DNA from 2 places in the Lactococcus allomyrinae genome. Region 1 is predicted to be linked to the other one. Evidence: predicted binding sites of a transcription regulator. Region 1 holds the regulator's gene; the other holds the start of a gene.
What was found. The regulator HrcA, encoded in region 1, represses chaperone genes, less so after heat shock. The targets are predictions, from matches to a motif close to TTAGCACTCNNNNNNNNNGAGTGCTAA.
Positions count from the first base shown of each region.

Region 1 (7,578 bases):
ATTGAATATAGTATTCGACTGCTACAGGGATAACCTCATCTTTAACAATCATATCCGAAAAGTGAAGTCCTGAACTATCAGGTTGATTGGAACCAATAAAAGCAAATACACTTGGAGCTTGCTGCCTATAGTTAGCGAAATCTTCTCCTGCACTTGAAGGTTCTGGAACAACAAATAATTGATGCCATTGTCGAGTGGCTTCGCTCAAAACCCTTGTTAATTCTGGATCATTATAAGTTAGATCAGCCTCCATTTTCCATTTGATTTCTGCTGAAACAGCATAAGCTGCCGCTGTTGATTCTATAATTTTTGTAAATCTCTTTTTAGCGAGTTGGCGTGTTTCATCGGAGAATGTACGAATGGTTCCTTCAAACATGGCTTTATTTGGAAGAACATTCCATGTGTTTCCAGATTCAATATGAGTCACCGATACTACCGCTGCTTTGAGTGGTGAAATATTTCTTGAAACAATCTGCTGTAGATTTTGAATAATTGCACTTGTTGCTAAAATAGTGTCTATACCTTCATGAGGATATGCGGCATGACTGCCACTCCCTACAACATTTACTTCGAACTGCTCAACTGCAGCCATAACTCCTTCTTCACGTAATCCAATAATTCCTGTACCGAGTGTTGGAATATTATGATAACCAATAAAAGCCTGCACATCAGAAACAAGACCACTTTCAAGGACTTGTCTGGCTCCTAGCCCGATTTCTTCTGCAGGCTGGAAAATTAATTTAACTGTTCCTTTAAGTTCCTTTTCATGTTCTTTTAAAATTTTTGCTGCACCCAAAAGACTTGTCATGTGTAAATCATGACCACAAGCGTGCATTATTCCTTCATTTTTTGATGCGAAAGGTAAATTGGTTTGTTCATTGATTGGAAGTGCATCAATATCGGCACGTAGAGCAATGACTGGATTACCATCCCCGACTTTTGCGACTAGGCCTGTCTTTAAATCTCCATCTAGAATTTCTATATCCCAATCCATCAATTTTTGTTGGATGAAGGCGGTAGTTTTAACTTCATGTTCCGAACGCTCTGGATGGGCATGAAGATAATGTCTGATTTCTTCCAATTCTTTATTAAATTTTTCTTCAATCATACCATTTATTTTAACAAAAATAGTGAAGCATTTAACTTCACTATTTTCAATGATTAGATTTAATTTTTAAATCAAGCCAGCATCTTTTAAGACTTCTTCTATGTATGTGCCTTTGAGTTTTTTCAATCCTAATTTCAGTGCTTGTTTTTTAATAAGTGGCAAATCCATTTCTTCTAGCTTTTTCTTATCTGATAGATAGTATACTGAACCTGCAAGTGCCCGTAAATCATAAGCTGATGCATAAACTTCTGGTACTCCTCGGTCAACATCAAGAAGCTGATAGACGGCTTCCATCGCTGTACGAACAGAGTATTCCGTAGTAAATACTGTATCTCTTTTGGTTTCTGCAAAATTTCCTAGAAAGGCAAGATTGACGGAGTCTTTTGGGACAACAAGTGGACGATCTCCAGGCTCACGAAGCATAAAGTACGAGGTGATGAAAGGCATATAAACAGGAATTGTATTCGTATTTTCATGAACAAAATCAGCAATTTCATCAATAGGCATCCCCAGATGATAGAGTAATTCTTGCGTGATTTCTTCGCCTGTGCATTCTTCAATCGGTTTTTTGATGAAATTTCCTTCGGTATTGGAGAGTAAACCGTAAACCCAAGTCACAGTTTCTTGGTCTTTTTGTTCTTTAAAATGTGGCTGACGGTGGGTTGTAAATGACAGCAACCAATTGGAATCTTTCACTGTGATGATTCCACCTGTGACTACTTTTCCTGAGCGAAGTTCACGATGGGTTAATTTTTCAAAATAAGGCTGTATTTTTAAATTTTTCCATGTGACTGTTGCTGACACAAACCAGCTTTCTTTTGGTAAGTTCTGACAGAAAACGTCTGGATGACCAAATTCTTGTGACTGTGCTGACAGATTTTTCCAAAGTTTCCATGAACCTCCAAGTTCGTGAGTAATGGGTGCTGGCTCAAGTGGTGAGCCTTGGGTGGAGCTTTCAGTGATTGAGCCATTAGTGACAAAGACCAAATCATTTTCTGTCAGTGCTGACGAACTTCCATCAGCAAATTTGATTGTTTTTGCGACTTTTTTATTTTCTGAAAAATCAACTTCGATATTTTCTACTTGTGAGCCATAACGGAAATCAACACCTTGGCTTTGTAAATAAGTAATAAGGGGTTTGACCAACGATTCATATTGATTATACTTGGTAAATTTTAGTGCTGTAAAATCTGGCAAGCCTTTAATATGATGAATGAAACGCATAATATAACGGCGCATTTCAATTGCTGAGTGCCATTTTTCAAAAGCAAACATGGAACACCAGTAGAGCCAGAAATTTGATTCAAAAAACTCTTCCGTAAAGCAATCCTCGATTTTCTTGCCAACAAGTAATTCTTCTTTTGTCATAAATAACTTGACAATTTCATCTTGAGCTTTTGGACTTAGTGTGAATTGTCCATCATCGGAAACACGGTGTCCGCGTTTATGAATGATTCTACAATTTGATGAATTAGGGTCTTCTTTGTCTAAATAATAAAATTCATCCAAAACGGACGCATTGTCCATTTCAAGTGATGGAACTGACCTGAAAAGATCCCAAAGGCATTCAAAATGATTTTCCATTTCACGGCCACCACGCACAACAAAACCATCATGAGGAATAAATGAGCCATCTAATGAACCACCAGATAGTGTAAGCTCTTCCAAGATGTGAATGTTAGATCCAGACATTTGCCCATCACGAATGAGAAATACCGCAGCTGCAAGCCCCGCAAGACCTGCTCCCACAATATAGGCTGATTTTCCTTCGACATTTCCCGGCTTTTTAGGATGCACAAAAGCCTCATAATTTCCATTAGTATAACGCATATTATCCTCCAAATACTTTGATTAGCAAAGCATCTTTTCTTGATTATAAGCTGCCATTTGGTCACTCATAATCTTTATTCTGTTGTTATTTTTATCATAATACAATAGGAAAACGATTGCAAGAGATAGTTTTATTTTTTAGACACTGTGTCTATTTTTGTCTAATATTCAAAAAAATACTGACAGATATTCTGTCAGTAAACTTTCATCATCTTTTATATTTACAAAAATAAAAAAAGCACTGACAGAATTTCTATCAGTGCTTTTCATAGTTTATCGGTAAATATTATTTACTTTCTTCAAAGTCACCATCAAATGTGTTATCATCTTTTGGAGTTTCTTGAGTAGTATCAGCTTCTCCAGCTGCTTGCTGAGCTGCATTGGCTTGTTCGTAAAGTTTTACAGCCAAGTTTTGTGCAATTTCAGAGAGTGCTTCTGACTTAGCTTTGATATCATCAATATCATCGCCTTCAAGAGCTTTCTTGAGCGCTTCCTTAGCATCTTCAGCTTTCTTGACTTCGGCTTCATCTACTTTTCCTTCAAGATCTTTCAAAGTTTTTTCAGTTTGGAAGACAAGCGCATCGGCTTCGTTACGTGTATCAACTTCTTCTTTACGTTTAGCATCTGCATCCGCATTTGCTTCAGCGTCTTTCATCATCTTGTCAATTTCTTCGTCAGAAAGACCAGAGTTTGATTTGATGACAATCGTTTGTTCTTTTTGAGTACCGAGATCTTTAGCTTTTACAGAAACGATACCATTTTTATCAATGTCAAATGTTACTTCAATTTGTGGGATACCGCGAGGTGCAGCAGGAATATCTGTCAATTGGAAACGACCCAAAGTCTTGTTGTCCGCAGCCATTGGACGTTCGCCTTGGAGGACATGAATATCAACAGCAGGTTGATTGTCAGCGGCAGTTGAGAAGACTTGTGATTTAGAAGTTGGAATCGTTGTATTGCGGTCAATCAATTTTGTGAAGACACCGCCCATTGTTTCGATACCAAGTGACAATGGTGTAACATCAAGCAAGACAACGTCTTTGACATCCCCTGTGATGACCCCACCTTGAATTGCTGCACCCATGGCAACAACTTCATCAGGGTTGACAGATTTGTTAGGTTCTTTACCTGTTTCTTTGCGCACGAGTTCAACGACAGCTGGGATACGAGTTGAGCCGCCAACCAAGAGTACTTCATCAATATCAGAAGTTGACAACCCAGCGTCAGAAAGCGCTTGGCGGACAGGTTGACGTGTTGCTTCAACTAAATCATGAGTCAATTCGTCAAATTTTGCACGAGTCAAAGTCATTTCCAAGTGAAGTGGTCCAGCAGCTCCAGCTGTGATAAATGGTAATGAAATATTAGTTGATGATACACCAGAAAGGTCTTTTTTCGCTTTTTCAGCAGCATCTTTCAAACGTTGCAAGGCCATTTTGTCTTGTGCAAGGTCAATGGCATTTTCTTTCTTAAATTCAGCAACCATCCAGTCAATAATCTTTTGGTCAAAGTCGTCCCCACCGAGTTTGTTGTTACCAGCAGTTGCCAAAACGTCGAAGACGCCATCGCCAAGTTCAAGGATTGAAACGTCAAATGTACCACCCCCAAGGTCAAAGACAAGGATTTTTTCATCTTTATCTGTCTTATCAAGACCATAAGCAAGCGCTGCTGCTGTCGGTTCGTTGACAATACGTTCAACTTCAAGACCCGCGATTTTACCTGCATCTTTTGTCGCTTGACGTTGTGCGTCATTGAAATAAGCAGGTACTGTGATGACTGCTTTTTCTACTTTTTCACCAAGATAGGCTTCAGCTGTAGCTTTCAAGTTTTGCAAAATCATAGCTGAAATTTCTTGTGGTGTGTATTCTTTACCGTTTGCAGAAACTTTCTCATTCGTTCCCATTTTTGATTTGATTGAGAGGATTGTATCTGGATTTGTCACTGCCTGACGTTTTGCAGCATCACCAACTTGAATTTCACCATTTTTGAAAGCAACAACAGATGGTGTTGTACGGTTTCCTTCTGGATTTGGAATGATTTTTGATTCAGTTCCTTCAAGGACTGCTACTGCTGAGTTTGTTGTACCAAGGTCAATACCGATAATTTTTGCCATTTTTATTTTACCTTCTTCTTTTTATTTTTTAATTATTTTTATTTTTTTATAGTTTATTGTCATCTCGGACAATCTATATTGCTTATTGCGCCACTACAACCATCGCTGGACGAAGAATGCGGTCATGGAGCTTATAACCTTTTTGGAAAACTTGTGCTACTGTATCTGTCGGATGTTCTTCGTCCGCTTCAACGGTTTGAACGGCCATGTGGAAGTTAGGGTCAAAAGGTACACCCTCAGCCGCGACTTCTTCAACACCTTCTTCTTTAAGTGCTGCTTTCAGGCTTTCTTGTACCATTTCAAGTCCTTTTTTGACATCTTCTGTAAGACCTTCAACAGCAAGAGCACGTTCCAGATTGTCAAGTGAAGGCAAGATTTTCTTAGCCAAATCTTGTGAACGATATTTCACAAGTTGAAGACGTTCTTCATTGCCTCGGCGCTGAACATTTTGCATTTCAGCTGACACACGTAAGAATTTGTTTTCCCACTCTGAAGCCAACTGTTGTGCTTCTTCAACTTCGTTGATTTCTTCCTCGACAATATCCTCAAGTGCTTCTTCTGTCAAGCTTTCCTCAACTTGCTCATTTTCGACTTTTTCTCTATTCTTGTCTTTAATTTCTTCGGACATATGCCCTCCTCTTTTGAATAAATTTTTTATCATTTTCTAATTTCATAATGATTACCATCAAGATAACGGTAATAATCGGTTAGTTTCATTGTCAGCACTTTAGCTACTAAATCTAAGATGGACATGATACGTTGATAATCCATCTCAACTGGACCAACTACTGTTAGAGTACCTAGACCACGATAAGGAATAACAAATTTTTGTGAAATAATCGTTAAATTTTTCATGTATTTTTCATCATTATCAAATTTTACTGCACGCATTTCATCATTGTTCGTGATTTCACGAATCTCATGGAGCATTCTTTCATCATCGCTGAATAATTTATAAAGTTCTGAGAGATTTTCTGTTGCATAATCAAAAATATTTTTACGACCTGCAACGGTCAGACGTTCTACAAATAAGTCATTAAAAATTGATTCAAAAAGTTGTAACACTTCACTTGTTACTTTGAAATAACGCTGAACAATTTGCGGAATCTCAGTTCTTAATGTGTAATGAATATCAATCACTTTCTTTCCTACTAACCGCTCTTTGACAAGTTGAGTAAAAACTTGCAAATCTGCTTCCGTCATGGATTTTGGCAGGATAAATTGATCGGTTCTAACTTCTCCCGTTCCTAATGTAATCACTGATAATACCGAATGATTATCTAACATCACCATTTCAAAAGAAGCTAGACTTTGTTCGCGTTGTGGAACATTCAAAACAAAACTAGTCAATCCCGTCAGCACTGACAAAGTATGCGCTGCCGTTTCAAAAAGGTCAGATAAGCGATAAAATTCACCATCAAAAGCTTTCATTACTTTAAAAAGGTCATTTTGACTAAATTCTTCAAGCTGAATGACATTTTCAACAAAGTATTTATAGCCAGAGATACTTGGAACCCGACCGCTTGATGTGTGCTCTTTTTGTATTAATCCAAGATTTTCAAGCACTTTCATATCATTTCTGATGGTTGCACTTGAAGCTTGAATACTATCAAGGAGAGCCTTTGAACCAATCGGCGTATGCTCTTTCGCATAGAGTGAAACAATCAGATTTAAGATTTGTCTTTGACGTTCTGTAATCATACTGCTCCTTTCTGTCGCAGTGAAGACATTTTGCTGGGCAAAATTTTATCCGCAACCTCAAAGCTTCCTTCGGGCGCTTCGAGCTCCTTTCTGTCGCAGTGAAGACATTTTGCTGGGCAAAATTTTATCCGCAACCTCAAAGCTTCCTTCGGGCGCTTCGAGCTCCTTTCTGTCGCAGTGAAGACATGTTGTCGGGCAAAATTTTATCCGCAACCTCAAAGTTTCCCTTGGGCATTTTGTGTCTCTTTCACTTGCAGAGCATCGTCATTTTCTGATTTAGCACTCTAACCTCTCAAGTGCTAACAAAGCTATTATAACCCTTTGTTTATTGCTTGTCAAGAAAAAAGACGTAAAAATTAGCACTCTTTTTAACAGAGTGCTAATTTATTTTTTATACAACTTTTTCTTTGCTACATCAGGCGAAGCTCTCTAGAAGTCTGCCAGATGTTCATCAGTGTAATGATGATGACAGCAATAACAAAAGCATTCTCAAATCTAATCTCATGACTGACAAATAATATGACATAGTCTAAAAGCAAGAAAGCGGTGATAATTTCTAGCAAAACAAAAGTCACACGCCAAAATTTAATCAGAAGAAAGATTAACAGTGCAAAAATTGCAAGATAAAGCAAATTTTGCCAAGCTGTCAGTGCTGACAGAATCTGGTCAGTAAGTGATTTAACATTTACAAAAATATTATTTAAAAAATGAGTGAAAAAATTATCATGTTTTATCAATATTTTAATCATTTCAACAGTAGCATAGATGAAAAGTGCCACATTAGCATAGAGTAACAACCATACTTTACTGAACATTTCCAATCCTTTCA
Region 1 covers NZ_CP032627.1:1,038,000-1,045,577, forward strand. The annotation lists gene D7I46_RS04935 (amidohydrolase) at 1-1,108, opposite strand, end outside; gene D7I46_RS04940 (oleate hydratase) at 1,175-2,938, opposite strand; gene dnaK (molecular chaperone DnaK) at 3,225-5,048, opposite strand; gene grpE (nucleotide exchange factor GrpE) at 5,131-5,676, opposite strand; gene hrcA (heat-inducible transcriptional repressor HrcA) at 5,706-6,749, opposite strand; gene D7I46_RS04960 (hypothetical protein) at 7,160-7,564, opposite strand.

Region 2 (7,578 bases), 1.1 Mb from region 1:
TGTTGATAATAATAAAAGTCTCCTGAATGTTCAAGAGACTTTTAGTTTAATCTTCTACTTTTATAATGAGTTTTTACATCATGCCACCCATCATTGAAGGGTCCATTGGTGGAACTGGAGTTGCTGGTTCTGGTTGATTTGCAACGACTGCTTCTGTTGTCAAAATCAATCCAGCCACTGAAGCTGCATTTTGAAGAGCAGAACGTGTGACTTTCGCTGGATCCACGATTCCTGTTTCAATCATGTTCACATATTCGCCTGTAGAAGCGTTGAATCCTGTTCCCGCTGACGTTGACCGAAGTTTGTCAATAACAACAGAACCTTCAAAGCCAGCATTGGCAGCGATTTGACGTACCGGTTCTTCAAGAGCGCGACGTACAATATTAATTCCTGTTTGCACATCACCTTCATATTCTAAAGCATCCAGAGCGGCAATTGAGTTAACAAAAGCAGTTCCTCCACCTGAAACAATACCTTCTTCCACAGCTGCGCGTGTGGCATTAAGAGCATCTTCAATGAGCAATTTCATCGCTTTAAGCTCTGTTTCTGTGGCAGCACCAACTTTAATAACGGCTACACCGCCAGCAAGTTTCGCAAGGCGTTCTTGAAGTTTTTCACGGTCAAAATCTGATGTTGTTTTTTCAATTTGTGCTTTGATTATCGCAACACGATTTGCGATAGCATCTGGCATTCCAGCACCTTCAACAATTGTGGTATGTTCTTTATCAACTGTTGCTTTTGCAGCCTGACCAAGTGCATCAAGTGTTGCATCTTTCAAATCAAGACCAAGTTCTTCAGTAATCACTGTTCCACCCGTCAAAATTGCCAAATCTTCAAGTTGAGCTTTTCTGCGATCACCAAATCCTGGTGCCTTAACTGCAACAACATTAAATACACCCTTGATTTTATTGAGCACAAGTGTTGGAAGTGCTTCACCATCCACATCATCAGCAACAATAAGCAATGGACGATTTGTTTTCAAAATTTGCTCAAGTAGAGGTAAAATTTCTTGGATATTTGAGATTTTCTTATCAGTGATAAGAATATAAGGATTATCCAATTCAGCGACCATTTTTTCAGTATTGGAAACCATATATTGGCTGAGATAACCTCTGTCAAACTGCATTCCTTCAACAACATCAAGTTCAGTTTGCATTCCTTTTGACTCTTCAATGGTGATAACACCGTCGGCTCCCACACGTTCCATTGCATCAGAAATATACTCACCAACTTTTTCACTTCTTGATGAAACTGTTGCAACTTGCGCAATAGCTGATTTATCATGAACAGGGATTGCCATGTCTTTAATTGCTGCAATAGCTGCTTCTGTTGCCACTTCGATACCACGACGAATTCCAACTGGATTAGCACCAGCAGTCACGTTCTTTAGTCCTTCACGGACAATAGCTTGAGTGAGTACTGTTGCAGTAGTTGTTCCGTCACCTGCAACATCATTTGTTTTTGAAGCTACTTCACTCACAAGCTTTGCTCCCATATTTTCGAAATGGTCTTCAAGCTCAATTTCTTTGGCAATTGTTACCCCATCGTTAGTAATCAATGGTGAACCGTATGATTTTTCAAGAACAACATTACGTCCTTTAGGTCCCAATGTTGTTTTTACAGTATCTGCTAGAATATCAATTCCTCGCATCATTGCAGTACGAGCATCACTTGAAAATTTAATTTCTTTTGACATTTTTTCATCTCCTTTAAGATTTAAGATGTGAAGATTGTTTGTTCTAAAATCACGAAAATTATTTGTTAGCTACTCTGGATTTAAAGCTAAAATTTGCAAGCATATAAAACAAAAAAAGTTAAACTACTGTATTTTCGTTTAGTACAAACTTCTCAACTTATTATTTAATCAGTTTTATGTTAATCAAGAATGGCAAGTAAGTCGCTTTCGTGGGCGATAAGATAGTTTTCTCCATCCACTTTAATTTGACTTCCAGCAAATTTTTCAAAAACAACTGTGTCTCCTACTTTTACTGTCGGTGCAACGAGCGTGCCGTGGTTTGTCGTTTTTCCAGGTCCTACGGCAATAACTTCAGCAATTTGCGGCTTTTCCTGAGCTGCAGCTGCAAGTACAATACCACCAATTGATTTTTCTTCCTCTTCTTTCACACGTAACACTACGCGGTCAAATAAAGGTTTTAACATGAGAATACCTCCGTAAGTTAATTTTTCTATTTTTGTTAGCACTCTAAGATAAAGAGTGCTAACTCTGATTATTATTTTATCTCAAAGGTCAGTTTTAGTCAAGAAAAAACTTCTTTCTATTGTGTATCAATGTGACACTACTAAATTGATTATTAGATTGATTAACTGTAATTGCTGTATCTCTTTATCAATTGATGGAGTGATGGAGCAACGCCAATTTATTTAGGATTATAGATATAAACCTGTTTCAATATAATTTCTTATCCATCTGATGTATTAGAAAGGTAATTCTTCAGCTTCGAGTAATATTTCTTCCGTCTTTGCTGCGTTTTCTCTTAAAGCAATCGTTGCTCTACTTTCAAGTAGGTCGTAATTCATTCCCAAAATTTCAGTGACATAGTGTTTCTGATTGGACTTATCTGTATAGTTTCGAGTTCTTATTTCTCCTTCTACGGAGATAAGTGTTCCTTTTTTGGAGTAGGAAGAGAGTGTTTCTGCTAATTTTCCCCAGAATACTACTGAGATAAAATCTGCTTCTCGTTCACCATTTTCATTTTTAAAACGGCGATTGACTGCCAATGTGATACGAGTGTAGGATTTGTCATTTGACGTTTTCGATAGTTCGGCTGAGCTAGTGAGTCTGCCGATAAGCATTGTTTTATTCATTAAAAAAATTCCTCCTGTTTACTTATACGTAAACAAAAGGAATTTGTCACATTTTTTATGCTTTCCACATCGTTTTAGAATCAAATTTTTCTCCCGCTGATAATGCTTGGGAAAGCTCGATGATTCCTCTGACTTGTGGAGCATTCGGAAGTTCTAACTCACGCGCTGAGCAAAGCATTCCAAAAGATAAAACTCCTCGTAATGCACCTGGAAAAATAAGCGCACCATTTGGCATCATTGCTCCTGGTAAAGCGGCTACTGTTTTTAAGCCAACTATTGCATTTGGTGCTCCACAGACAATTTGAACAGGTTCTTTAAAACCAACATTGACTTTACAAACATGAAGATGGTCAGAGTCAGGATGTTCTTCCATTTCAACAATTTCAGCCACAACAAATTTTGGTTGCGCATCGTAGACAAGTACTTCATCAAAGCCTGATTTTCTAAATTCTTTATTAAGAATTTCAACATCATCAGATGACAAGAAAAGTTGTCCATTGTGTTCAAGCTCTGTCAGTGCTGACAGAATTGATTTTGCTTCAAAAATGTTCCATGCAACGGTTGCTCCTGTTTCTTCAACAAAAACGCGAGCAATTTTTCCTTTGCGTTCGAAATTGACTTTTTTTCCTTCATCATTTGCTACGATGAGCATCAAAACATCACCTACATGTGTATTGTAAGTTGCAATCATTTTATTATTTTCCTCTTTAGTTTTTGTCAGTATGCTGACAGCTTTGACATTGTATCAGAAACACTGTCAGTGCACTGACAGTGTTTTTTATTTAGCTGTTGCCAAAAATGTATTAACTTCTTCTTTTGTTTTACGAAGTTTATTGACCAAACGTGCTGTTTCTTTGCCATCTTCAATAACAACAAAACTTGGAATTCCCATAATCCCCCATTCGACTGCTACATCCATGTATTCATCTCGATCCACTTCAATAAATTCAAACTCTGAGTTTTCAGCCTCAATTTCTGGCATTTTAGGCTTGATAAAGTTACAATCGCCACACCAACCAGCTGTAAAAAAGAAGACGTGTTTTCCAGGTGCTTTGACAAGTTCTGCCAAATTTTCAATATTTTTAGGGATAATCATATTTTTTTCCTCCAATATTTATCAAAAACAAACTTATATCAGTTTAATTTTTGTATTTTTCTCACTTGATATTTCTAAGGTTTCTGCATTAATTTCAAAAGAAATAGCTTTGTTGCCATTCACAACGCCTCCTTTGAAATATGCCCCGTGGTCTGGGTCCTCAAAAATCCATACAACATCAATTTTCTCATCAGAAAAATGCTGTCGTGCTGTATCAGTCAGTTCACGAAGTAGATTTTCTTCCATAGATTTATAACCATGATAGACCACATGAGCGGTTGCTGCTCCCGCAACAATACCTAAACCAAACTTCAATATTTTTTTCATAGTGAAATTTTACCATAAATCCTGCTATAATTATAGTGTAAATCCTCAAAATCGTACTGACAAAAGTCTGTCAGTAAATTTTGACATAATAATGGTGTGCTGTGAGTTAGCAGTTAAACAAACGCCTCACACCTTGTCTAATACTATTTTAATTTCTAAAAGTTTCTTTTAGAAATTAAAGTTTACGAATGAGCAAAAAATTGCTTTTTCCAATCGTCACAAGATACACACTTTGTGCACCATTCTATGAATGGTCTACGCTATCCGTTTGCTTAGCAAGCAAAACTAAAAGCAGTATATCTGCAGTTCAACTACTAAATCTGCTAACACAGCTTCAGAGATGAACTAGTATAAAGGAGAAAAAATGGAACTTTTCGACAAAATCAAAACACTCACTGAGCTTCAAGCAACCTCTGGATTTGAAGCACCTGTACGTGAATACCTCAAACAACGTATGATTGAACTTGGCTACACTCCTGAATTTGATGGACTTGGTGGTATTTTTGTTACCAAAGAAAGCAAAAAAGAAAATGCACCGCGCATCATGGTAGCTGCACATATGGATGAAGTAGGATTCATGGTATCTGAAATCAAGTCTGACGGAACTTTACGTGTTGTTTCACTTGGTGGATGGAACCCTCTTGTCGTTTCGGCACAACGCTTTACCCTCTTCACACGTCAAGGCAAAAAAATCCCTGTTGTGACCGGTGGCTTACCTCCACATCTTCTTCGTGGAACAGGTGCAACTCCTAGTATCCCAGCCATTTCAGATATCATTTTTGATGCTGGTTTTGATAATGCCACTGAACTTGCTGAATATGGCGTTGCTCAAGGCGACATCATCATTCCAGAAACAGAAACAATCCTGAGCGCAAATGGTAAAAATGTCATCTCTAAAGCTTGGGATAATCGTTATGGCTGCTTGATGATTCTTGAATTACTCGAATTTTTGGAAAATAAAGAACTTCCGATTACACTGATTATTGGGGCAAATGTCCAAGAAGAAGTTGGACTACGTGGTGCAAAAGTAGCAACAACAAAGTTTAATCCTGACTTATTCTTTGCTGTAGATTGCTCACCAGCAGGTGATACTTTTGGGGATAGCAATGGGCGCCTTGGTCTTGGTACAACGCTACGCTTCTTTGACCCAGGTCATATCATGCTTCCCGGCATGAAAAATTTCCTGCTTGATACTGCTGAAGATGCAAATATCAAGACACAAGTTTACATCGCCAAAGGCGGAACTGATGCTGGCGCTGCTCACCTAGCAAACGCTGGTGTTCCTTCAACGACAATCGGTGTTGTTGCTCGCTATATTCACAGTCACCAAACGATTTTCAGCCTTGATGACTTCAATCAGGCCCAAAACTTTTTGCGTGCTATCATAAAATCTCTTGATGCTGAGAAAGTTGCTCAAGTCAAAAATTACTAATACTGCTTAACTTTCAAACGTACCGCCCAAAAGTTAAAGTTTGTGCTTGACGCATTTTGTCAAAGTTACGGATAAGAAAAGCCTTGATTTTCCCAAACGTCGCAAGGCAGTATATACGCAGTTCATCTAATAAATTTCTAGGAGAAACTAAAGATGAGCTAGTATAATTTGCTATTGGTAAACGTTTAGCTTGTTGAGGACAGAGAAAATTTCAAAATTTAAACTCGGAGATACTATTGTTAGATAAATCCCTTCCTTTTTTCGACTTTATTATGAAAAGACCAGTAGGCTCACCAATCCCTGATTATCCACTTTTGAATGGTTTTCATGTTGTTAATTTTCAGCCTGGAGATGAGCTAGATTGGGCAAAAATTGAAACAGCAGTTGGCGAATTTACTGACGAAGATTTGGCACTTAAATATTTTACTGATAAGTTTTTGTCAGTGCTGACAGAAACAGAAAAACGTACTATTTTCCTTGAAAATTCAGACAGACAAAAAGTAGCAACCGCAACTGCTTGGTGGGACTTTAAGGATAATACTAAAGTTCCAAAGCTCCACTGGGTCGCTGTTTTGCCAGAATTTCAAGGCTTGGGACTCAGTAAAAGTTTACTGACCATTATTACAAAGAGAATGGTTGAGCTCGACAAAGATCAAGACTTTTACCTCCACACTCAGACTTGGAGTTCACGTGCTGTCAAAGTCTATGAAAAATTTGGCTACTACATTACTGACGAAAAAAATATTGCCTCTTGTAAAAATGAACACTATCTTGATGCTTTGTCAGTGCTAACAAAACTTTCAAAATAATAAAAACTTCGAAGAATATTACCTTCTTCGAAGTTTTTTCAATTTATTTTTTCTGTCAGTATGCTGACAAAAATCTTTTAACTTATCAGCGTTCAATTATTTGCCTTTTTTGAAGAAGAGGAAGGTGTTGTTGAGCTTTTGGTGATTTCAGACTTGTAGTTTGGCAAGATTTTACTCCATGCATCAGCTACATCTGAGCTTGATCCACCAATTGCAAAGTTATACTGAGTGACTGGTGCTCCAGCTTTTGTTGCCCAGAAACTAGTTGTAGTCGCACCACTTATGCTAACTCCATTCAAAGCTCCTCCTGAGATTTTTCCTGCTTTTTCTCCTGTGGACACAAGAACTTTTGATTTTGTGACATTTGGATCTTTATTAGGATCTGGGAATTTTTTACCTGGTCCAAAGATTGTTGGGTCAGCTGCGTTAATCGCATTAACCAGATTGGCCATATAAGTTCCATTTTTGGAGTAAGGTGTGAGCGAGCCCATTGGAGAATTATTGTCATGTCCAATCCAACTTCCCAGTGTTACAGTAGGAGTTGAGAGCATCAACCAACCATCTGTATAATCGTCTGTTGTCCCAGTTTTACCTGTCCATTGCACATTTTGTGCCAAACTTGGATTAATTTGTGACAACACTCCATAAAAAGTTGACGTTTTTTGAGATGTGATGACATTATTCAGCAGATACTCCATAATCGTTGATGTTGCTTCAGAATAAACTTGTGTTGGTTTATTTTGGTGTTGATAGATAACCTTGCCTGTATCATCTTTAATGCTTTGAACAACATAATAAGGCTCATACACACCACCATTTGCCAAAGTTTGATAACCATTGGTATGCTGAACTACTGTAGGGTCAACACCTCCGCCCAATGGTAATGATTCTACTGAGTAATCTTTAATATCATAACCCATTTTGCTCATATAAGGTTCTGAAGATCTTCCAGATTTCAAAATATCTTGGTAAGTCCAGTAAGCCGGAATATTCCATGATACATCTAAAGCTTCACCCAATGGCATCATTGTGTTGGAACCCTTTTCTCCAACGTGCATGATATCCTGACCTGAAGAATATTTTGCAGG
Region 2 covers NZ_CP032627.1:2,608,863-2,616,440, reverse strand. The annotation lists gene groL (chaperonin GroEL) at 74-1,696, opposite strand; gene groES (co-chaperone GroES) at 1,876-2,160, opposite strand; gene D7I46_RS12505 (single-stranded DNA-binding protein) at 2,437-2,826, opposite strand; gene ytpR (YtpR family tRNA-binding protein) at 2,882-3,517, opposite strand; gene D7I46_RS12495 (thioredoxin family protein) at 3,605-3,922, opposite strand; gene D7I46_RS12490 (hypothetical protein) at 3,956-4,249, opposite strand; gene pepA (glutamyl aminopeptidase) at 4,614-5,681, shown strand; gene D7I46_RS12480 (GNAT family N-acetyltransferase) at 5,918-6,490, shown strand; gene D7I46_RS12475 (transglycosylase domain-containing protein) at 6,583-7,578, opposite strand, start outside.
Region 2: the regulator HrcA is predicted to act here: its motif matches at 2,196-2,222, upstream of groES (co-chaperone GroES).